3 regions of the Bacillus sp. JJ1503 genome follow, and region 3 is predicted to be linked to each of the others. Evidence: riboswitches for the same ligand, from Rfam matches in the RefSeq annotation. Region 3 holds a riboswitch; each other region holds the start of a gene.
The links. Region 3 has a riboswitch for lysine ahead of dapA (4-hydroxy-tetrahydrodipicolinate synthase). Riboswitches for the same ligand answer to the same signal wherever they lie in the genome.

Region 1: linked by a shared signal. The riboswitch ahead of V7149_RS18300 (transporter substrate-binding domain-containing protein) and the one ahead of dapA (4-hydroxy-tetrahydrodipicolinate synthase) in region 3 are both predicted to bind lysine.
Region 2: linked by a shared signal. The riboswitch ahead of V7149_RS08555 (aspartate kinase) and the one ahead of dapA (4-hydroxy-tetrahydrodipicolinate synthase) in region 3 are both predicted to bind lysine.

Annotation. Positions count from the first base shown of each region.
Region 1 is NZ_JBALOZ010000245.1:14,891-22,101, forward strand. It holds gene V7149_RS18290 (amino acid ABC transporter ATP-binding protein) at 100-834, opposite strand; gene V7149_RS18295 (amino acid ABC transporter permease) at 979-1,704, opposite strand; gene V7149_RS18300 (transporter substrate-binding domain-containing protein) at 1,767-2,624, opposite strand; lysine riboswitch at 2,803-2,984, opposite strand; gene V7149_RS18305 (GNAT family N-acetyltransferase) at 3,085-3,900, opposite strand; gene V7149_RS18310 (leucyl aminopeptidase family protein) at 3,948-5,333, opposite strand; gene V7149_RS18315 (MFS transporter) at 5,427-6,728, opposite strand; gene V7149_RS18320 (helix-turn-helix domain-containing protein) at 6,855-7,211, shown strand, end outside.
Region 2 is NZ_JBALOZ010000092.1:10,753-17,963, forward strand. It holds gene sdhA (succinate dehydrogenase flavoprotein subunit) at 1-34, opposite strand, end outside; gene V7149_RS08545 (succinate dehydrogenase cytochrome b558 subunit) at 102-710, opposite strand; gene V7149_RS08550 (YslB family protein) at 1,085-1,540, shown strand; gene V7149_RS08555 (aspartate kinase) at 1,591-2,820, opposite strand; lysine riboswitch at 2,989-3,169, opposite strand; gene uvrC (excinuclease ABC subunit UvrC) at 3,234-5,006, opposite strand; gene trxA (thioredoxin) at 5,078-5,392, opposite strand; gene V7149_RS08570 (electron transfer flavoprotein subunit alpha/FixB family protein) at 5,586-6,563, opposite strand; gene V7149_RS08575 (electron transfer flavoprotein subunit beta/FixA family protein) at 6,604-7,211, opposite strand, start outside.
Region 3 is NZ_JBALOZ010000069.1:1,404-8,614, forward strand. It holds gene V7149_RS06270 (YfcC family protein) at 1-199, shown strand, start outside; gene V7149_RS06275 (M20 metallopeptidase family protein) at 319-1,476, shown strand; gene V7149_RS06280 (amino acid ABC transporter substrate-binding protein) at 1,661-2,434, shown strand; gene V7149_RS06285 (amino acid ABC transporter permease) at 2,504-3,160, shown strand; gene V7149_RS06290 (amino acid ABC transporter ATP-binding protein) at 3,175-3,921, shown strand; lysine riboswitch at 4,021-4,200, shown strand; gene dapA (4-hydroxy-tetrahydrodipicolinate synthase) at 4,335-5,219, shown strand; gene V7149_RS06300 (GGDEF domain-containing protein) at 5,286-6,065, opposite strand; gene V7149_RS06305 (hypothetical protein) at 5,999-6,691, opposite strand; gene V7149_RS06310 (NCS2 family permease) at 6,886-7,211, opposite strand, start outside.

The DNA.
Region 1 (7,211 bases), on a different contig from region 3:
ACAGGCGTTCACAAAGTTGAAACTTTATGAACGCCTTTCTTTTATTGAGCATCCGTGTACCATTGGATCCCTGCTTGCACCAGGATCGGTCCACTAAAATTATTTCAATGTCCGTTTTAGGAATTCTCTCGTACGCTCTTGTGTTGGTTGATTAAAGATTTGCTCTGGCGTTCCTTCTTCAGCAATAACCCCTTTGTCCATAAATACAATACGGTCTGAAACTTCCCGAGCAAATTCCATTTCATGCGTAACAATTAACATAGTAAGACCTGTTTCAGCGAGCTCCTTCATAACTTTAAGAACCTCTCCAACCATCTCAGGATCAAGGGCTGAAGTCGGTTCATCAAATAACATAACATCCGGCTCCATGGAAAGGGCCCTAGCAATGGCTACACGCTGTTTTTGCCCGCCTGATAGCTGCTTAGACTTCGCATTTACATATTGGTCCATACCTACAACCTTTAAATATTTCATGGCGATTTTTTCCGCTTCTTCTTTTGAACGTTTTAATACCTTCACCTGGCCAACAACACAATTGCTGAGGACAGTGTGATTATTAAATAGGTTAAACTGTTGGAACACCATTCCAAGCTTTGTACGGTAAGCATGAATATCATGTTTATCATCTAATATATTTTCACCATGATATATGATTTGACCGCCGCTCGGCTTTTCTAAAAGGTTTATACAACGAAGAAGTGTTGATTTACCGGAACCGGAGGAACCAATAATACAAACAACTTCCCCTTTATTTACGGAAAAATCGATATCTTTTAATACTTCATGAGATCCAAAGGATTTGCTTAAATGCTGTACTTCAATTACTTTTTCCAAAAGTGCTCCTCCTTCGTTATTGTCTAGCTCCAGCGCCTAGCCCCTCGAGTCACAAGCCAATCCGACAAGAAGGTTAAAGTACAACCTTCCTGCCGGCTTGTCTTGTGCTTGTCGGGGCTGAACAAGGCGCTTGCACTTTTCTTATTAATTAGCTTTTGTTTCAATCATGCTGTAATTTTCCGGTCCGTCTAATTTTCTTTCCCAGTAGCGTAAAATGAGTGTTACCGTAAAAGTCATGACGAAATACAGAACACACGCAACAAAGAATGGTTCAAAATATTTAAAGCTGATTCCAGCCACAGTTTTTGTTTGGAAATACAATTCCGTTACGCCAATAACGTTCAGTACGGAAGTATCTTTAATATTAATGATAAATTGATTGCCGGTAGCCGGTAAAATATTTCGAATAACTTGCGGCAGTACGACATTAAGCATCGTTTGCACATGATTCATCCCAACCGCTTGAGCAGCTTCAAACTGTCCTCGATCGATAGAAATAACACCACCACGAACAATTTCCGCCATATAGGCTCCCGTATTGATTGATACGATTACGATTGCTGCAACTGTTACATTCATATCTATCCCAAATGCTAAAGCAGAACCATAAAAAATAACCATGGCCTGTACAATCATCGGTGTTCCTCGGAAAAATTCTATATACATAGAAAGAATTGCATTTACCACTTTTAAGAATATTCGTTTGATTTTATTTTCAGGCACAGGAATTGTACGTATGACTCCTGCCAATAAACCTATAATTCCGCCAATGACCGTACCAATAATGGAAACAAAGAGTGTCATCCCTGCTCCACGAAGGAACATCGGCCAGTTGTTTGAAATCATTGTTAAAATCCACTCTAAGCTCATAGTTTACCCCCTTAAATCTAAATACCGGCTGCAATTGGATGCAGCCGGTATTCACTTCTACATTATTCTGCTGCTGGTTGATTTTTGATCGCAGTATCCATAATATTTTGGCGCTCTTCTTCAGAGATGCCTGCTAAAACTTCATTGATTTTCGCTGTTAATTCACTGCCTTTTTTAAGACCAACTGCTACAGCTGTATCTGCCTCATCTGCCTTAAATCCATCTGTAAATTCCACCATTGCAAAGTTAGCATTAGCTGAAGAAGCACTAATTCCTTCAGGACGTTCTGATACATATCCATCAATTATTCCCGATTCTAAAGCGACACGCATCGCAGGAAAATTGTCCATAGCAGGCTTTTTCTGTACGCCTTCAATTTGATCAATTACAGCATAGTGAGACGTATTTAACTGGCCAGTAATTTTGGCACCCTTGAAATCTTTAATAGAAGTTGCTCCTTCGAAAGGCCCACCCTTTTTAACAACCATAATAAAATGTGATGTGTAGTAGTTTTCTGAGAAATCAATTGTCTGTTTACGTTCTTCTGTCGGTGACATTCCTGCAATAATGGCATCTAATTTACCTGATTGTAATGCTGGTACAAGACCGTCCCATTCTGTTTTCACAATGACTAATTCTTTTCCTAAGCCTTCAGCAATCTTTTTGGCAATTTCAACATCGTATCCGCCTGCATATTCAGCATTGCCATCGATTTTCACTCCGCCATTGGAATCATCCATTTGTGTCCAGTTGAAAGGAGCATACCCTGCTTCCATACCGACCTTAAAGGTTCCCTTTGAGTCACTGCCTGCGCTGCCTGACTCTTTTGTTTTTTCACTATCGCCGCTCGTACCGCATCCTGCTAAAAGCAAAATCATAGATAAAGACATTACTAAAAATAATGATAATTTTTTCCTCATGATCATACTCCCCTTTGCTATAATAGTTTAGTATATTTTTCCACTTAACTACGTATGACTGCCACCTCTTAATAATGGCAATATTTCATTTATTTTGGAAATTCACAAAATAAAAAGAGACCTAAGATACACTCAGGTCTCGTTACATACATATGCCCTAAAGTCCTCTTCTTTCCCTTAATGAGATAGCACCCCTCAATAAACCGGGAAGTTTATTGAGACAGTCCTGCAGCTCTTAACTGCAGACCCAACCAGTAATACTGAGAATATTACAAGCTTCGGCGATATTTCCTTCTCTCTAGCATCATTGCTTCTCAAGCTCCACTAAAGACTGTTAAACATCGCGCCTCTACCTCACTAGTAAAAGTGAGGTCTTATTAAATTGTTACATGTAGTCTACAATAAACGATAAAATATGTCAAGTTACCTAGATTCACATGGAAGGAAAACCCAATGTTTGTTATACGATCTCATAATAATCCTGTGAGTGATAGGCTCTAAACCCGCATGATTCATACAATCGCAGTGCATGTGCGTTTTTCGCTTCTACCTCTAGGAAAATAGGAAAACCTGCTTTATGTTCCTTTATGACAATATTTGTTAAGGCTTTTCGCCCAATACCATTTCCTTGAAACTCTGGAAGAACAGCAAATCCATAAATCCCAGCTTCACCATCAAGATGAGAAACTCGAATTTTTCCTACTGCCTTTCCGTTAAACAAAATGATTAAATATTGATCATCATCAAATCTTTGAGTATTGAAGGCTCTGGCTTCCTCTTCTTCAAACCCGAAGCATTGAACCTCCAATTGAACTTCTAGTTCAAAATCGTCAGGAGCAGATAGTTTAAGAGTCACATCCTCGGATATGTTCAGCTCTGTTTCTTTCCACTTCATTTGATATTCTGAAAGAGAATATTTACATGGGATGGTTTCTAGAAATCCTTTTGCAGACTTTGAATTAGTAGGAGCATTCAAAAGAACCTTTCGATAGCCTTTTTCTTTTACTTCATGAAGGGCTACCTGATAAAGCCCAGTAAAGATTCCTTTTCGGCGGAAATCTGGATGAACCATTCCACATATTTCAACCTTATTTCCAAAGCCATATAGTCCGATAAAACCTACTAATTTTTCATCCTCATAATAGAAAAAGTCCTCTCGATCTTTTCCTGCTCGACTTTTCAGCATATCCCAATTTAGTTTTAGTTCAAATGATTCTGAAGCCTCACATGCTTGCTGAAGTTCTTTAATGTCTGTTAATTGTTTACTAGTTAACACACAGGTTCCTCCCCAAATAATTCGTGTCTCTTACAAACATGTTATTTTCACTTTGAAACATGCACTGTAAAGTCTGCTAGTAGTCTTGCACCAAATCCCGTTGCGGTTTTCGGATAGTAACCGGTTTCTTCACTTTCCATTACGCCTGCCATATCCACATGAAGCCATTTGCATGATTCAGGCACAAAACGGCGAAGGAATAAACCTGCTGTTATGGACCCAGCCTCCCCTTTAGAAGATATATTGCTAAAATCAGCATAATCGCTTTTTAAATAGCTGTCGTATTCATCAACTAATGGCATCGGCCAAACGAAGTCGCCATTTTCTTTGCCCAGCAGCCTCATTTCATTAGAAAGCTGCTCATCTCCAAAGACCCCTGCTATTTTTGTCCCAAGTGCGTTCACAATCGCCCCTGTTAAGGTTGCGATATTCACAACATGGCCAGCTCCCCATTCACCTGCGCGAATTAGACCGTCAGCTAAGATGAGGCGTCCTTCTGCATCCGTGTTCCCTACTTGAACCGTATGACCATTCTTATAACGGATAATTTCCCCTGGAAGCACGGACGTATTATCCGGCGAATTTTCAACGATTGGAATCAATGCCACCACATTGACCTTTGCCTTTGATGCTGCTAATAGCTTCACGGCTCCTGCAACAGCAGCGGCACCACCCATGTCCATTCTCATATCACTTAAATCTCTGCCACTCTTCAGGCTAATTCCTCCTGTATCAAACGTAACTCCCTTTCCAACAAGAGCGACAAGCGGCTTTGACTCATCCCCCTTATAAACGAGCTCAACAAATGATGGCTTATATTTACTTCCACGGCCAACGGTTAAAACACCGTTCATTTCCATTTCCTCAAGCTTTTCTTTATGAAATACATGTACTTGAACATCCGTTTCAGAAAACTCGTCTTGCAGGATCAAAGGAAATGTTTCCGGGTTCAACACATTTGGAACCTCATTCATTAAATCACGAGAAAAGTTTGTTGCAGCCGCACGAATTTTTCCTGTTTCCATAAATGGCTCTAGTTCTGCTGCTCCATCTATTACTAATTCAGTTTGGAATCGATCTTCCTTAGACTTGTAAATAACAAATTTATATGCGCCTAAATGCCAGCCTTCCACAAAGGCAGTGATTAACTCATCTAGCTGCAGGCCAGGCAATGCCTCTTTCATTGAATCTGCTTGAATAACTGCCTTTAATACTTGGCGGCTGCCTAGTTCACGTGCAATAGCTCCTGCAACCATCCGAGTTTTTTCAAGAGACTGCTGCTCTCGCTCAATTTCTTTTATAACAACTGTCAACTCTTCCCCAAGAAACAATGCTGTGAATGCAGCCTTACTATTTTCAACATAGTGCTTAATGTGACCATTTTCTTGAATGCGCGCATCATTGGAAAATAAAATGCTAGCTTGTAATGACATGGTTAGTTTCTCCCCTTTTCTTAAATCTCCTTACTTTATTTCGTTATTCGAAAGGAAAATTCCTTTGTTCTACTACTCTCTTTTTCAAAGATTCTATGAGAAAGACTCCGCACGATTTTTAACTTCTTTAACTCCTCTTAATTCTGGATGAACTTGCTGAATGACAGAAGGTCTAGCCAGAAAAAGTACAACTCCAATTAGTAAAATCGAAGACAAAAACAATATCCATTGTGCAGGAAAAATATCATACAGAAATCCGTAGATGACCATTCCTAATGGCATAAGTGCCATGGACATTGTTTCAAGAATGGAAAAAACTCGCCCCTTAAAATCATCATCAATTAATTTTTGCATCATCACCTGCAAAGGTGTATTGACGATTATGACTAGTAAGCCGAATCCAAACATAATGAACATGTAATAAGCAAATACGATGTTATAGGATAAAGAAACTAGCAACGGAAATCCTACTCCCGCCATCGTGATTCCCATCCCTATAATTCCTCTTTTGGATAAGAGAAATGGGAACCTCACTTCTTTTCTTACTGTTAAATAAATGGACAGCAAAAGCATTCCAAATGCAAAAGCACCCTCTGTTAAGCCAAAATGAATGGATGACATTTTCAATTTTTCAATAAGGATGAATGAATAGCCTACCTCAAACGCTCCGAATAAGAAATTTACGAGCAGACCGATCCAGATCATCGTCATAATGATTGGCTGCAATTTCAAATAACTTATCCCTGCTTTCATGCTTTGCCACATCGATTCCTTTTGCTCAACATTGACATCCTTCCTACGATTGGCGAAGAGATTGAAATTCATCGTTGATTCAAGAATAACAGCAATGGAGGAAGCGGCCATATACAAAATTAAAAATACTGGCATTGAGACTGTACCGTATAATAATCCACCAACTGCCGGACTTCCAATAGAAGCGAAAGAAATAGACATCTGATTGAGGGACATGGCTCTCTGAATTCTTTCCTTGTCAACAAGGCCTGTAATGGATGATGTGAAGGTTACTCCGGAAAAGGTTGACGTAATGGACAAGATGCAGGTTGTTGCATAAATGGCACCGAGTGATAAACCTGAGGATAAGATGACAAGGAGCAATCCCCCAATGGCAAGCGTTGTACCAATTTGTGCAACGATGACGACCTTCTTCCTTGAATACCTATCTGCAGCATATCCTGCAAAAGGTGATACAAGAGTACGCGGCAGTATACTGCAAATCAGGTTTGTTGCAAAACTCGTTGCAGAACCCGTCATTTGTAAAATATAAAAGCTAATGGCAAATGAATAAACCTGTGCTCCGAAAGTGGAAATCAGTTTGCTAACGGTAAATGTCCAAAGATGGTATGTTGCTTTTTTAATCTTATAAACTTCTTCCATGTGAATCCTCCACTCTGAAAAGTTTAATTTAATTAAACAAATCTTACCATATCCTTCCCTTCCCATTCAAGCAAAAGTTTAATATAATTAAACAAATAAATGAAACTAGGAGCGTGCCTACTCAAAATGTTAGGGGAACGAATTCGGAAATTAAGAAAACAGAGAAAAATGACACTCGAGGAGCTTGCCGGTGTGGCTCTTACGAAAGGGATGCTAAGTCTAATTGAGAATAATAAGGCAAATCCCTCGATAGAAAGCTTGCATTATATCGCTGAACAGCTAGGTGTTGAAGTATCCGATTTATTGGAAGAGGTTAGTTTTTCTGAATTAAGCGAGGTTTTGGAACAGGCAGAAGAACTGTATAGTGAAGATGAATTAAGTGACCCAGAAACTACATTCTTAAATACGGTAAAAGCAAGTAAAATTATTGCGTTAATTGAGCCGTATGTCCCAAACCTAACGAACGGCTATGTATCAGCAAGG
Region 2 (7,211 bases), on a different contig from region 3:
CGCCGCCGACAACGATTACCTTACCTTTAGCCATAGTGACTCACTCCCTATTACATAGTAAAACTAAAGCAAAATTTCATCCGAACATTTTCTACTGCTTATTAAACAAATGCTGTAATCGCACGAATACCGACAATTGATAATAAAATAAAGATAACAATTGTAACGTATGTTGTTATTAATTGTGAACGAGGTGAAATTGTAATCCCCCAGCTTACACAGAAAGACCATAATCCATTAGAGAAGTGGAAGATTGTTGAAATAACGCCTACTATATAAAACCAGAACATAAATGGATTCGAAAGAATATTCTCCATCATTTGGAAATTAACATCTGCGCCAAATGCAGCTTGTACACGAGTCTCCCATACATGCCATGCAATGAAAATAAGTGTAATAACACCAGACACACGTTGCAGCATGAACATCCAGTTACGGAAGAATCCATATTTGCTTACATTGTTTTTTGCTGTAAAAGCAATATAAAGCCCATAGATGGCATGAAATAATAAAGGCAAGAAAATAATAAAGGTTTCTAAAATAATTCTAAACGGCAGATTTTCCATAAAACCTGCTGCCTTATTAAAAGACTCCTCTCCCCCTGTTGCAAAATGATTGACTACTAGATGCTGAACTAAAAATAGTCCTACTGGTATAACACCTAGCAATGAATGCAATCTGCGATTTAAAAATTCTCGATTACCCGCCATGATTTACCCCCCTATTTTTTTGCAAGATGTAAGGTGTTGTTACTTCGTATGTAAGAATTTCACCAAAACATCAATTCGAAAATGGCATATCATTTTCTTACAATTATGTGACATGTCCATTTTACTCCCAACATCCTAGAGCGTCAAGGAAACGATTACATAAAATGTTGTAAATATCAAAATCATAAAAATATATTAATATTACGTATTTTGACCTATTTAACCATATTTATTAAGTGATAGCCCGTTTGGTTTAATATATTAAAAAAGTATTAATCTTCCACTGCAAAACAGCCAGCTTTTTCATCATTCTATAACTAAATTCCTTCTCATTTGTATATAATAGAAGAATAATAGAAAGAGGGGATCTTAGCTTGAACGAAACAGCTTCAGAATTAATTCCAATTGAACAAAAAGCCGAATCCATTTCTGTCTTTGGATACGAATTGATAAGGGAAGTTCTTTTACACGACATATTAGGCGATGATGCGCCTGAAATATTATATTGGGCTGGAAAAACCCTTGCACGTAAATATCCTCAAAAGACAGTGTCCGAAATAATTGATTTCTTCGAGCAAGCTTCATGGGGAAACCTAGTCCTTAAGAAAGAATCAAAAAATGAGATGGAATTTGAACTTTCAAGTTCTTTCATACAAGAGCGCTGTAAAAATAATAATCGATGCACTTTTCAGCTTGAGGCAGGGTTTATTGCTCAGCAAATTGAACTGCAATCTGAAGTAATTTGCGAATCGTATGAACATCCTAATAAAAGAAAAGGAAAAATTCAGTTTACAGTTAAATGGGATAAAAAGGACAAAATCGAATATTAACTTCTGACGAAAAAGAGGCTTTCGGTACAAAGAAAGCCTCTTTCTTAATATTAAGAATTAATCGATATACCTGATAAATGAAAGGCTTCGTGAAGGGCCTCAACAGCCTGTACCATTTTTTCTTGTCCAATAACCGTTGAAACCTTAATTTCTGATGTACTCACCATCTTTACTTCGATATCATTGGAGGCCAGCACTTCAAACATCTCAGCTGCTACCCCTGGATTTGAAACCATTCCTGAACCAATAATCGAAACTTTGGCAAGACCCGTCTCAGATTCAATACGGCTATAGTTTAATTTATTCTTACAGTTTTCTAGAACCTTTATGGTGTCATCAAGATCTTCATTTTTAATCGAGAAGGATAGATTAGCTGATTGTTCTGCTAATGTACTTTGAATAATAATATCAACATTAATATGATTTTTTGCTAATTCAGAGAAGACTGTGGATAACCCAATTAAGGAGTTCGGCAACCCAATAACAGTGACTCTTGTGATTTCGTTTTCAAATGCTATTCCCCGGACAACTAAATTCTCTTCCATGTTTACTTCCTCCTCGATTATAGTCCCTGATTCACTTTCACTGCTTGAACGCACTTCAATTGGGATTTGATAGTTTTTTGCAAATTCTACTGCTCTAGGATGCAATACGCCAGCACCTAAATGAGCAAGCTCAAGCATTTCATCATAGGAAACCGCTAATAATTTTCTTGCGTCTTTAACATAGCGCGGATCTGTTGTATACACTCCTGTCACGTCTGTATAAATATCACATTTATCCGCTTTTAAAGCAGCGGCTATTGCGACTGCCGTCGTATCTGAGCCCCCACGACCCAATGTTGAAATGGATCCGTCTTCCGTTATGCCTTGGAACCCCGCAACAATTACAATCCTCCCTTCGTTAAGCTCACTTTTCAGCTTAGAAGTATCTATATCCAATATTCTTGCATTTCCGTGTACTGATTCTGTTTTTATTCCTGCCTGCCAGCCTGTTAAGGATACGGCTGGAAATCCCTTTTCTGTTAAGGCCATTGCTAATAAAGAAATCGTCACCTGTTCACCTGTAGTTAAAAGCATGTCCATTTCTCTTTTGCTTGGAGAGGAGGAAATTTCCTTTGCCAGACTGACAAGTTGATCGGTAGATTTCCCCATTGCAGAAACAACCACAACGACATCATTGCCCTTATTCTTTTCTTCGATTACCCGATTGGCAACATTTCGAATTTTTTCTACATTAGCAACAGATGTTCCACCAAACTTTTGAATGATAAGTCCCATGTTTTTCCCTCTTTCTTAATGTGAAAATTGTTGATTGGAAGCCGTCTCTTAAATTGCTTTATAAAATATGCCGGAAATACCCGATTGATTGGATTTCTGCATAAAAAAAAGCAATGAGATTCTATCCCATTGCTGTGTTTATAAACGTATAAAAAAATACGATTCACACAGTGAGATAGCTCTCCAAGACGTTTTTTGTCTTGACAATCTTACATTTATTAAATGCAAGACCAGCGAAAAAAGTTATGAGACTTTATCCACTTCGGCAAACATTCCCTTTCAAAGCTTTTCATTGAAGCTCATACTTCTCCAAGCTTTTACTATTGAAGTTCGCACCTCTACCTTCACTTTAATACTATAAAGTGATATTGAATTTTCAGTAATTATAGCATGCTCTTTTTCTTCTAACAATACTATTCCGTTAATTTTCTTTTTAATTCTTCCGCAATATTTGCGGGAATACCAATTTTTCTAAATTCCTCTATGCTAGCCTCTTTCATCTTTTTGACAGACCCAAAGGATTTTAGGAGCTGCTTCTTGCGCTTTTCCCCAATACCAGGAATTTCATCCAGCACTGACTGAAAAGCATTTTTCCCTCTAAGCTGGCGATGGAACGTTATGGCGAAACGGTGGACTTCATCTTGAATTCTTTGCAGCAGATAGAACTCCTGACTGTTTCTCCCAAGTGGAATAATTTCTAATGGATTCCCGTACAAGAGCTGTGAAGTTCTATGCTTCTCATCTTTTACCAAACCTGAGATAGGGATATCAAGGCCCAATTCATTTTCCAATACATCTCTTACTGCCTCAACATGCCCCTTTCCTCCATCAATGATGATCAAATCTGGAAGAGGCAGGTTTTCTTTTAATACCCGAGAATACCTTCTACGTACGACCTCTCGCATAGAATCATAATCATCCGGTCCCTGCACAGATTTTATTTTATATTTACGATATTCTCTTTTCTCGGGCTTGCCATCAATAAAAACAACCATGGCTGATACGGGATCTGTTCCTTGAATGTTCGAGTTATCGAAAGCCTCAATTCGATGAGGGGTATAAATACCTAGTTGGTTCCCCAAATTTTCAATCGCTTTAATGGTTCTTTCTTCATCCTTCTCAATAAGGGAGAACTTTTCTTGAAGGGCGATTTTTGCATTTTTAGAAGCTAATTGGACTAATTCTTTTTTCTGGCCTCGTTGAGGTTGAAATGTTTTTACTTCTAAAAGCTCTTCAGCCATATCTGAATTAACCGTATTAGGCAGCAATATTTCTTTTGGCTTAAAGTGATTGGCCTTTAAATAAAATTGACCTAGGTATGTTAACATTTCTTCGTCAGGCTCGTTATAAATTGGAAACATTGAAACATCCCGTTCAATTAGTTTCCCCTGTCTGATAAAGAATACCTGAACACACATCCAGCCTTTATCGACAGCAAAGCCGAATACATCTCGATCTGTAAAGTCTGTTGTTGTGATCTTTTGCTTTTCCATTGTTGCTTCAATATGAGCGATCCTATCACGGAACTCCTTTGCCTTTTCAAAGTCAAGTTCTTCAGCAGCGGCTGTCATTTTTTCTGTTAATTCTTTTTTTATTTCCTTATAGCCTCCATTTAAGAAACGGGTAATCTCATCAACCATTAATTTATATTCCTGCTCACTTACTTCTTTCACACAAGGAGCTAAACATTGTCCTAAATGATAGTAAAGGCAGACACGGTCAGGCAAGGTTGTACATTTTCTTAATGGATAAATTCGGTCAAGCAGCTTCTTTGTTTCATTTGCAGCATGGACATTTGGATAAGGCCCAAAATATTTCCCCTTATCTTTTTTAACCTTTCGGGTAGTAATGAGGCGGGGGTGTCGCTCGGCAGTTAGTTTAATAAATGGATAGGTTTTATCGTCCTTGAGCATAACATTATATTTGGGATCGTACTTTTTAATTAGGTTCATCTCAAGAATTAAAGCTTCCATATTAGAGGATGTCACAATATATTCGAGGTCTTCTATTTCATTGACTAATCTTTGTGTTTTTCCGTCATGTGAACCAGTAAAATAGGATCTGACACGATTTTTTAAAACCTTTGCCTTTCCTACGTAGATGATAGTTCCTTGACGGTCCTTCATTAGATAGCAGCCTGGCTGATCAGGCAATAGCATTAATTTATTTTTAATAATTTCATTCATTTGATCACTTCCGGAATAGAAATACTTAAGGGGTCAGACTACAAGTCAGACCCCTTACAAATCTAATCTTATTATGCATGTTTTGAAAGAAGTTCTGCAAGAGCTTCTTTCGGCTGGAAGCCAACTACTTTATCTACAACTTCTCCGTCTTTAAAAACGATTAAAGTCGGGATGCTCATAACACCATATTTTCCTGCAGTTTCTTGGTTCTCGTCTACGTCTAGCTTGACGATTTTTACTTTATCGCCCATTTCTGTATCTAGCTCTTCAAGTACTGGAGCGATCATTTTACAAGGTCCGCACCATGGTGCCCAAAAATCTGCAAGGACAACTCCTGAACCAGTTTCAGTAGAAAAAGATTGATCTGTAGCGTTTATAATAGCCATCGAAATGCCTCCTATTTTTAAGTGAATAATAAATATAACGACAGTATACCATTGTTTATTCCCACATGCTAACGATTTGCTTCGACCGTAATTTCCCCTATATTTTCAATAACTATTCATATTGAATTTTTGGTTTGAAATCATTCCTATATAGAAAACAAGCGGCATATAGCCGCTCGTTTATATAGTTAGCTTATGCATTTATTAACAGCTTCTTAAACTCTTCTGTAAGCATCGGAACTACCTCAAACAGGTCTCCGACAATCCCATAATCTGCAACCTTAAAAATATTTGCCTCAGGGTCTTTATTAATCGCTACAATAACTTTGGAGTTTGACATACCGGCAAGATGCTGAATCGCTCCTGAAATTCCGCACGCGATATAAAGGTCAGGTGTAACAACCTTTCCTGTTTGCCCAATCTGCAATGAATAGTCGCAATAATCTGCGTCACAGGCGCCACGAGAAGCCCCAACCGCACCATTTAGAACTTTTGCAAGCTCTTTTAATGGACCAAAGCCTTCCTCACTCTTGACTCCGCGCCCTCCAGCAATTACAACCTTCGCTTCAGAAAGATCGACTCCTTCGCTTGCCTTGCGGACAACCTCTTTAATAATGGTGCGGAGATCTTTAATATCAACTGATAGAGAAGAAACGTCTCCTGTTCTAGATTCGTCCTTTTCAAGCGGGCTAATATTATTCGGGCGGATCGTAGCGAAAATTAAACCATCAGTAACAATTTTCTTTTCGAATGCTTTTCCTGAATAAATAGGACGAGTGAAAACTAAGTTGCCTCCTGTTATTTCTAAGGCAGTTACATCGGATATCAATCCTGAGCTTAATTTAGCTGCAATTTTTGGAGCTAGATCCTTGCCTAAAGCTGTATGGCCAAAAATCAGTCCATCCGGCTTTTCTGCATCAATGACAGCCATAACAGCCTGTGAGTAGCCATCTGATGTATATTGCTTAAGTTTTTCATTTTCAATGGTTACAACACGGTCCGCACCATATTGGATTAATTCTCCGCCTAAAGCGCTTACAGAATCGCCAATTAATATTCCTACAACTTCTCCGCCTTCTGCTGCGGTTTTTGCTGCAGCCACTGCTTCAAAGGATACATTACGCAATGATCCGTCACGGACTTCACCTAAAACTAATACTTTTCTAGCCATTATGCTTTACCCCCTGCGTTCATATTCTTGTATATTCCGATCAGACTACTTTTGCTTCAGTATGAAGAAGTTGTACAAGCTCTTTTACTTGATCTGCAAGCTCGCCTTCGAGGATTTTCCCTGCCTCTTTTTTAGGGGGAAGATAGATTTCAATTGTTTTTGTCTTTGCCTCAACATCGTCTTCCTCAAGGTCAAGATCATCAAGCTCAAGCTCATCAAGCGGTTTTTTCTTTGCTTTCATAATCCCTGGCAATGATGGGTAGCGTGGTTCATTTAATCCTTGCTGAGCTGTTACTAATAAAGGCAGGCTTGTCTCAATTATTTCGGAATCCCCTTCAACATCACGAACAACAGTTACATTACTGCCCGCAATATCGAGCTTTGTAATCGTTGTGACATAAGGAATATTTAGAAGTTCAGCTACCCGAGGTCCAACTTGGCCCGAACCGCCGTCAATCGCAACGTTTCCAGCAATGATTAAGTCAGCATTCTTGTCTTTTAAATATTCGGAAAGAATTTTTGCAGTTGTAAATTGATCACCGTATTCTAAGTCATCTTCAGTATTAATTAATACAGCTTTATCAGCACCCATAGCAAGGGCAGTACGAAGCTGTTTCTCAGTTTCTTCATTTCCGACAGAGACAACCG
Region 3 (7,211 bases):
CGTTCTAGCGTTTCAGCTTGGTGATGGGATATCCAATTCTATATTCCCAACATCAGGCGTACTCATTGCGGGGCTTGCGATGGCTGGCATTCCTTATACAAAATGGGTAAAATGGGTACTCCCATTTATATTCATTCAAGTAGGACTAGCGATTGTTTTCCTGCTGATTGCACAAATGATAAAATACGGGCCTTTTTAAGAATTGAATTCACCTATGGGGTATGCGGAGGAAACCTTTAATCCTAACCGCATGCTCCATAGGCTTTTCCATGACCAAAAGTTTTATGACTTAATTATGATTTGGAGGTTTCATTCATCATGCTACAGACAAAATTAGTTGATTCAAATTTAATCGACTGGACAATTAAACTTCGGAGACATTTTCATATGCACCCTGAGCTATCGGGGCAAGAATACGAAACAGCTGCTTATGTAAAGGAAAGATTAGCTGAATTCGGAATTGCCGTTGACAATCGTTTTTCAGCACCAAATGTAGTCGGCTATTTTAAAGGGACCGAAGGAAAAAAAACAATTGCACTTAGAGCGGATATGGATGCCCTTCCCCTTCAAGAAGAGGGAGACAAATCTTACATTTCAACTGTTCCAGGCGTTATGCACGGATGCGGCCATGATGCCCACACAGCTACCCTGCTCGCCGTTGCTAAATGGATGAGCTCGAATCCGCATTTAGTAAAAAATAATATTGTGTTCATCTTCCAAAGCTCTGAGGAAGCGTCTCCTAGTGGAGCGAAGCAGCTTGTGAAAGAGGGCGTTTTAGATGGTGTGGACGCTATTTACGGAATCCATTATATGTCCGGTGTGCCGCTTGGCAAAATCGGATTTGCCACAGGCTATGCAATGGCTTCCAGTGATGACTTTGACATCACGATCGAAGGAAAAGGCGGACATGGCGGTTATCCTCATGAGGCGGTCGATCCAATCTATATTGCCACTCATCTTATTCAGTCGTTCCAATCCATTATCAGCCGAAACCTGAATCCTTTGCACGCGGGCGTGATTTCAATTGGAGGCATGCAAGCTGGTAATTCCTATAATGTCATTCCAGATAAGGTGACGCTGCAAGGTACGATTCGGGCCCTAACATTTGAAGGCGCCGAATTAATGCGCGAAAAAACAGAGCAATTAACAAAGGACATTTGTGCAAGCTTTGGCGCAAAAGGTCATTATCATTTTATCGAAGGGACTCCACCGTTATACAATCATCCAGAAGCATGCGAATATGCGAAAGGAATCATCGAAAAAACCTTTGGTGAAGACGTGTTTATGTCCATTGATCCCGTAATGGGAGCAGAAGACTATTCCTTTTATTTGAAGGAAAGAGTTGGGGCTTTCATCAACATTGGCATGCAAGGAGAGAAAAGCCAGTACCCTCACCATCATCCAAAATTTGATGTAGATGAGGATACGATTCCAGCAGGCATTGAAACGATGCTTCAGCTGGCTTTAAATGCTTAAACAACATGATAGGATTTTTCTAATGAAAGAGGGGCCGCTCCCCTCTTTTTTTATTGTCTAATTTCCTCAGCTTTTTTACTAGAATCAATCTCCTAATATTTCTATTTACTTTTTTATTTTATCTTGTTATCATGATAATATGGTAACGCACTAAAGGATTATGACAAAAGGTGGTCTACTACTAATGAAACGTTTTTCAGCTATTATTCTATCAATATTAACTGTTTTTACTATTTTGGCAGGCTGTTCATCAAGTGCCAGCACGAAGGATAACGAAATTATTATTGGAATTGACGATAAATTTGCTCCTATGGGCTTCCGCGATAAGGATAATAATCTCGTAGGCTTTGATATCGATTATGCGAAAGCTGCAGTTAAAAAAATGGGTAAAGAAGTTAAATTCCAGCCGATTGATTGGAAAACAAAGGAATCTGAACTCAGCAGCGGACGAATTGACCTCATCTGGAATGGGTATACCATTACTGATAAACGAAAAGAAATGGTTCTATTCACAAAGCCTTATTTAGCGAATGCCCAAGTGATTGCAACAAAAGCTGATTCTGACATTAGCACTTTGGCTGATTTGGATGGAAAGGTGATTGGTCTTCAAGGTCTTTCCTCTGCATCTGATGCCTTAAATGCAAATCCGATTAAAGACAGCATCAAGTCTGTTTCCGAATACGCCGATAATGTTCTTGCCTTAAGTGACTTAAAGGCCGGCCGAGTAGATGCGGTTATCATTGATGAAGTCGTTATTGATTACTATATGGCCCAAGAAGAGGGTACCTTTAAGGTCCTTGACGAATCATTAGCGCCAGAGGAATACGGCGTAGGTGTGAAAAAAGGGAACGATGAATTATTAAAAGAACTGCAAAAAGCCCTTGATGAGTTGAGCGCGGACGGTACTGCTGCTAAAATCTCAGAAAAATGGTTTGGTGCAGACAAAGTTCTAAATTAATCGTACAAATTATAGAAGCAAACAGGGTTTCCCTCGGAAAGCCTGTTTTGTTTTTGGAGGAATTCTTTCATGATGGACTACATTCTCACAATTATTAAGCCCATGCTTGAAGGGGCTCAGATGACAATCCTATTATTTATTATCGCCATCATAGTGTCCATTCCATTAGGCTTTCTATTAACTTTAGCTGTAAAAAGTTCGATCAAGCCTCTTTCGTGGTTGGCACAGGCCTATATTTATGTGATGCGTGGAACCCCGCTCCTCTTGCAATTATTATTTATTTGTTTCGGGCTCCCGCTTATCCCTGTAATCGGGGAATATTTAGTGCTTGACCGTTTTGTTGCAGCCTGCTTAGGCTTTATTTTGAATTACGCCGCCTATTTCGCGGAAATTTTCCGTGGTGGTCTTTTGGCTATTGATAAGGGACAATATGAGGCTTCACAGGTTCTTGGCTTAAGCAAATGGCAGACAACGACAAGAATAGTGCTGCCGCAAATGTTCCGTATTGCGCTCCCTGCTGTTTCAAATGAATCGGTGACACTTGTTAAGGATACTGCATTGCTATATGCTGTCGCTGTACCGGAGCTTTTGCACTTTGCCCAGACAGCCGTCAACCGCGACTTTACCATTGTGCCGTTTTTCATTGCCGGCATTATTTATTTAGGAATTACGCTTATCTTAACGTTGCTCTTTAAATGGCTAGAACGGCGCTATAAATTTGAATAAGAAGGATTGATATTATGGCTATCATAGAAGTATCCAACCTAAAAAAATCATACGGTCATTTAAATGTCCTGAAGCAAATTACATTTAATGTTAAAAAGAATGATGTCATCGCCGTCATTGGCCCTTCCGGTTCAGGAAAAAGCACCATGCTTCGAAGCCTGATTCATCTTGAGAAAATCAATGATGGCAGCATTTGTATAGATGGCAATTACCTAGTTAAAAATGGTGAGTATTCCAAACCGCAGGAATTGAATCGGATTACGTCCAAAATGGGGATGGTTTTTCAGCACTTTAATCTATTTCCTCATCTTACGGTAAGAGAAAATTTAGAAATTGCTCCTAAGATGGTGAAAAAGGAATCTGCGGAATCCCTTCAGAAGCGCAGCATGGAAATTCTCGAGAAGATTGGGTTAGCGGATAAAGCAGGCACATATCCTGGAAATCTCTCAGGCGGACAAAAACAAAGGGTCGCTATTGCGAGAGCTTTAATGATGGAGCCAGAGATTCTTCTGTTTGATGAGCCTACTTCAGCCCTAGACCCGGAATTAACGGGTGAAGTGCTGCAAGTAATGAAAACACTCGCTGAAGAACAAATGACGATGATTGTCGTCACTCATGAAATGGGCTTTGCTAAAGAGGTCGCCAATCAGGTTCTATTTATGGATAACGGAGAAATTGCGGAGTCCGGCCACCCGGACCAATTGTTCTCAAATCCTCAATTTGACCGGACAAAAGCCTTCTTGAATCGGGTGCTTAAATAAGCTAATGGAAAAACATTTCTAAAAATCCCTTGCAATTATGGGAACCTTCAGTTAACATTGAATACAATTAAATAAGTTCTTATTTCAAGATCTTTTTGAAGTGAGGATAGAGGCGCAAAGACCATCAGTACACAATCGGAGGATAATGAGACCCTATGATGATTGTGAAAAGGGGAATTTGCCGAAGTTTTAGGAATCTCATGTTCTTAAAGCTGGGCCTGTGTTGAATAAATACAGGACTGTCATATAGGAGAGACTATATGGAGGGCTATCGCACAAGAAACGGTGATTTTTTTACACTATTGTTTCTATAGCAACAGCGAGTCCCTCGTTGTTGCTTTTTTGCGTTTAGTTTTAAATAGGCCCTATCACCTCTACTTTTTAAAAAAATTTAAAAAAGGGTGTGTGAAGTTATGAATTTTGGTCAAGTACTTACAGCAATGGTAACGCCATTTGATCATAACGGTGAGGTTGATTTTGAAGCGACAAAAAATTTAGTTAACTATTTAATCGAGAATGGGTCAGACGGATTAGTTGTTGCAGGTACTACTGGTGAGTCGCCAACTTTAACAGAGGAAGAGAAAGTGGCTCTATTTAAGTTTGTTGTTGAGGTAGCTGGCGGCAGGGTTCCCATCATAGCTGGAACAGGTTCGAATAATACAAGAACTTCCATTAGCTTGACTAGAAAGGCTGAAGAGGCTGGAGTGGATGGCATTATGCTTGTTGCGCCATACTATAACAAACCATCTCAGGAAGGCATGTATCAGCATTTTAAAGCTATTGCTGAAGCAACGTCATTACCGATCATGCTGTACAATATTCCAGGACGAAGCGTTGTGAATATGTCAGTTGAGACAATTGTAAGACTTTCAGAAATTCAAAATATCGTAGCAATTAAGGAAGCTAGCGGTGACTTAGATGCCATGGCCCAAATCATCAGCCAGACCCCAGCTGACTTTACTTTATACAGTGGGGATGACGGTCTTACCTTACCGGTTCTGGCTATCGGAGGAGCAGGGATTGTTTCTGTTGCTGCCCACATTATCGGGAACGAAATGCAAGACATGATTAATAGCTTTAATAATGGTGAGCTTCAGAAAGCAGCGGCTGCCCATCGCGAGCTTCTTCCGATTATGAAGGCTTTATTTAATGCTCCAAATCCAACACCAGTAAAAGCTGCTCTTAATCTGCAAGGCATTCAAGTTGGCGGAGTCCGGCTCCCATTAGTTCCTTTAAATAATACGGAAATGACTGCATTGCAGGAAGTATTGCAAACACTTCAGCCAGTAAATGCTTGATCATTAGAAGAAGCCCACTCCTAACGTTAGAAGTGGGCTTTATTAATAAGAAATACATGTATTAAATCACTTAACAGAAACGTTATTTTTTCCGCTTTGTTTGGCCTTATATAGTCCGAGATCCGCATGATGAAATAATTCATGAAATGATAGAACTTTTCCGTCTAAGTTATCCGCAACTCCCATACTCGTTGTTACGGATACACTGTTTCCACTCATTTCGATCTTTAACTTACCAAAAACCTCCCTAATTTCTTCAGCCCTTTTCTTGCCTCTTTCAAGTGAAGCGCCCCTAATCATTACGACAAACTCATCCCCGCCATACCGGGCGAATAGCTCATTTTCCTTTATTGTTTTTGAACAAGCAATACTTACTTGTTTAATAACCTCATCACCAAAAAGGTGACCATACTGATCATTAATGATTTTAAAATTATCGATGTCAAACAAGATACAGACAATACTTTCATTTTTGACAGATGCTTGTTCTAACCACTCATTTGAAGTGGTTTCTAAATAGCTTCGATTAAAGGTACCTGTTAAAAAATCAGTATTGGCTTTCCTTTTAAAATCAGCCATACTATGTTTGATTTCAAGCTTTAAAGCCGTTAACGCTAATTCTTGTTTATTAATATCGTTTATCAAGGATATATATTCCTTTTGAACACGATACCCTAACTGAACATCTTCCATCTGCTCACACAATTGGCATCGCTCTTCTTGAATCGTTTTTAATAAGTATAAATCTTGATAGCTTTCCACTAATTCCTTTGCAACAGTTAAAGAGTCAAATGCTTCCTTAATAATTTTTGCTTCCGATACCAGCTTCCTTGTAAATGATAGCACTGAGACTTTTCCCTTATAAAGGATTCTAAAATAGGGTCATGGATCATTTCATTAATAAGTGCTTTTGAATCATGAAAATAATTGAGCTCAAGATAAGCTTTTGCAATGTTCAGCTTTACTCTTAGTCCAAGAATAGGACTGGCGGGTTTGTGTAATTTAGACGCCTCTAGCCCCTTTTGACCTGCTTCTAAGGCTGCTTCATAATTGCCTTCCTCCATCAAAACATGACTGAAATTGCTATATCCATTACTAACGATATTATATTTCTCTAATTTCTTTCCTAGCTTGATGCTATTCTCCAGTGTCGCCTTGGCCTTCGTAAAATCCTTATTATATTCATAAAGCAAAAACAATACATTGTACTGATGTAATAGATCTGCTTCGTCTCCAAAACCTCTGCAAACTTCAACATAGGCATCAATACTATTAAAGGCTTCCTCTATATCCCCAATACAATAATAGGAAGCAGCATGATTTATATGGGCAGTTAAAATAGATTTAAAATCATCGAATTCTTTTCCGCACTTCAGAAGATTATAGCATGCCTCAATCGTTTCCTTATATTTCCCCTCAGCCCTAAGTTTCGTTACTTCTTGCTGTAATAGCTTTAAATCTTCTTTCTCCATATTTCTGCTCCTTATGTATATATAAATAGTATATGAGTATAAATATGTATCAGTTTTTTCTTTATATGATGTATTAAATTATACCTCATAAACTATAGTAGAGCCTGTTTTTTCCCATGTTCATACACTTAACTATAAAAAATAGAGAAGTGATAAACACTTCTCTGCAAGGGGCATTTTTAGAACATGATTTGTTAAAAAGCTCCTACTATAAAATATAGAAGAAAGAAAAAAGCAATGACATACATCGTTCCTGTAACTTCCTTTTTTCTGCCTGTTGCCCACTTTAATACCGGGTAAGCAATAAAGCCAAAAGCAATTCCGTTAGCGATATTAAACGTTAGCGGCATGATGGCCAGCATTAAATAGGCAGGGAAAGCCTCTGTAAAATCGCTAAAGGGAATTTCTTTTATCGATTGGACCATAAGACATCCAACAATGATCAAAACGGGTGCGATTGCACTATTAGGAATCACTTTAAAAATTGGTGTTAGAAAAAGTGCCGGTATAAACAGTAAGC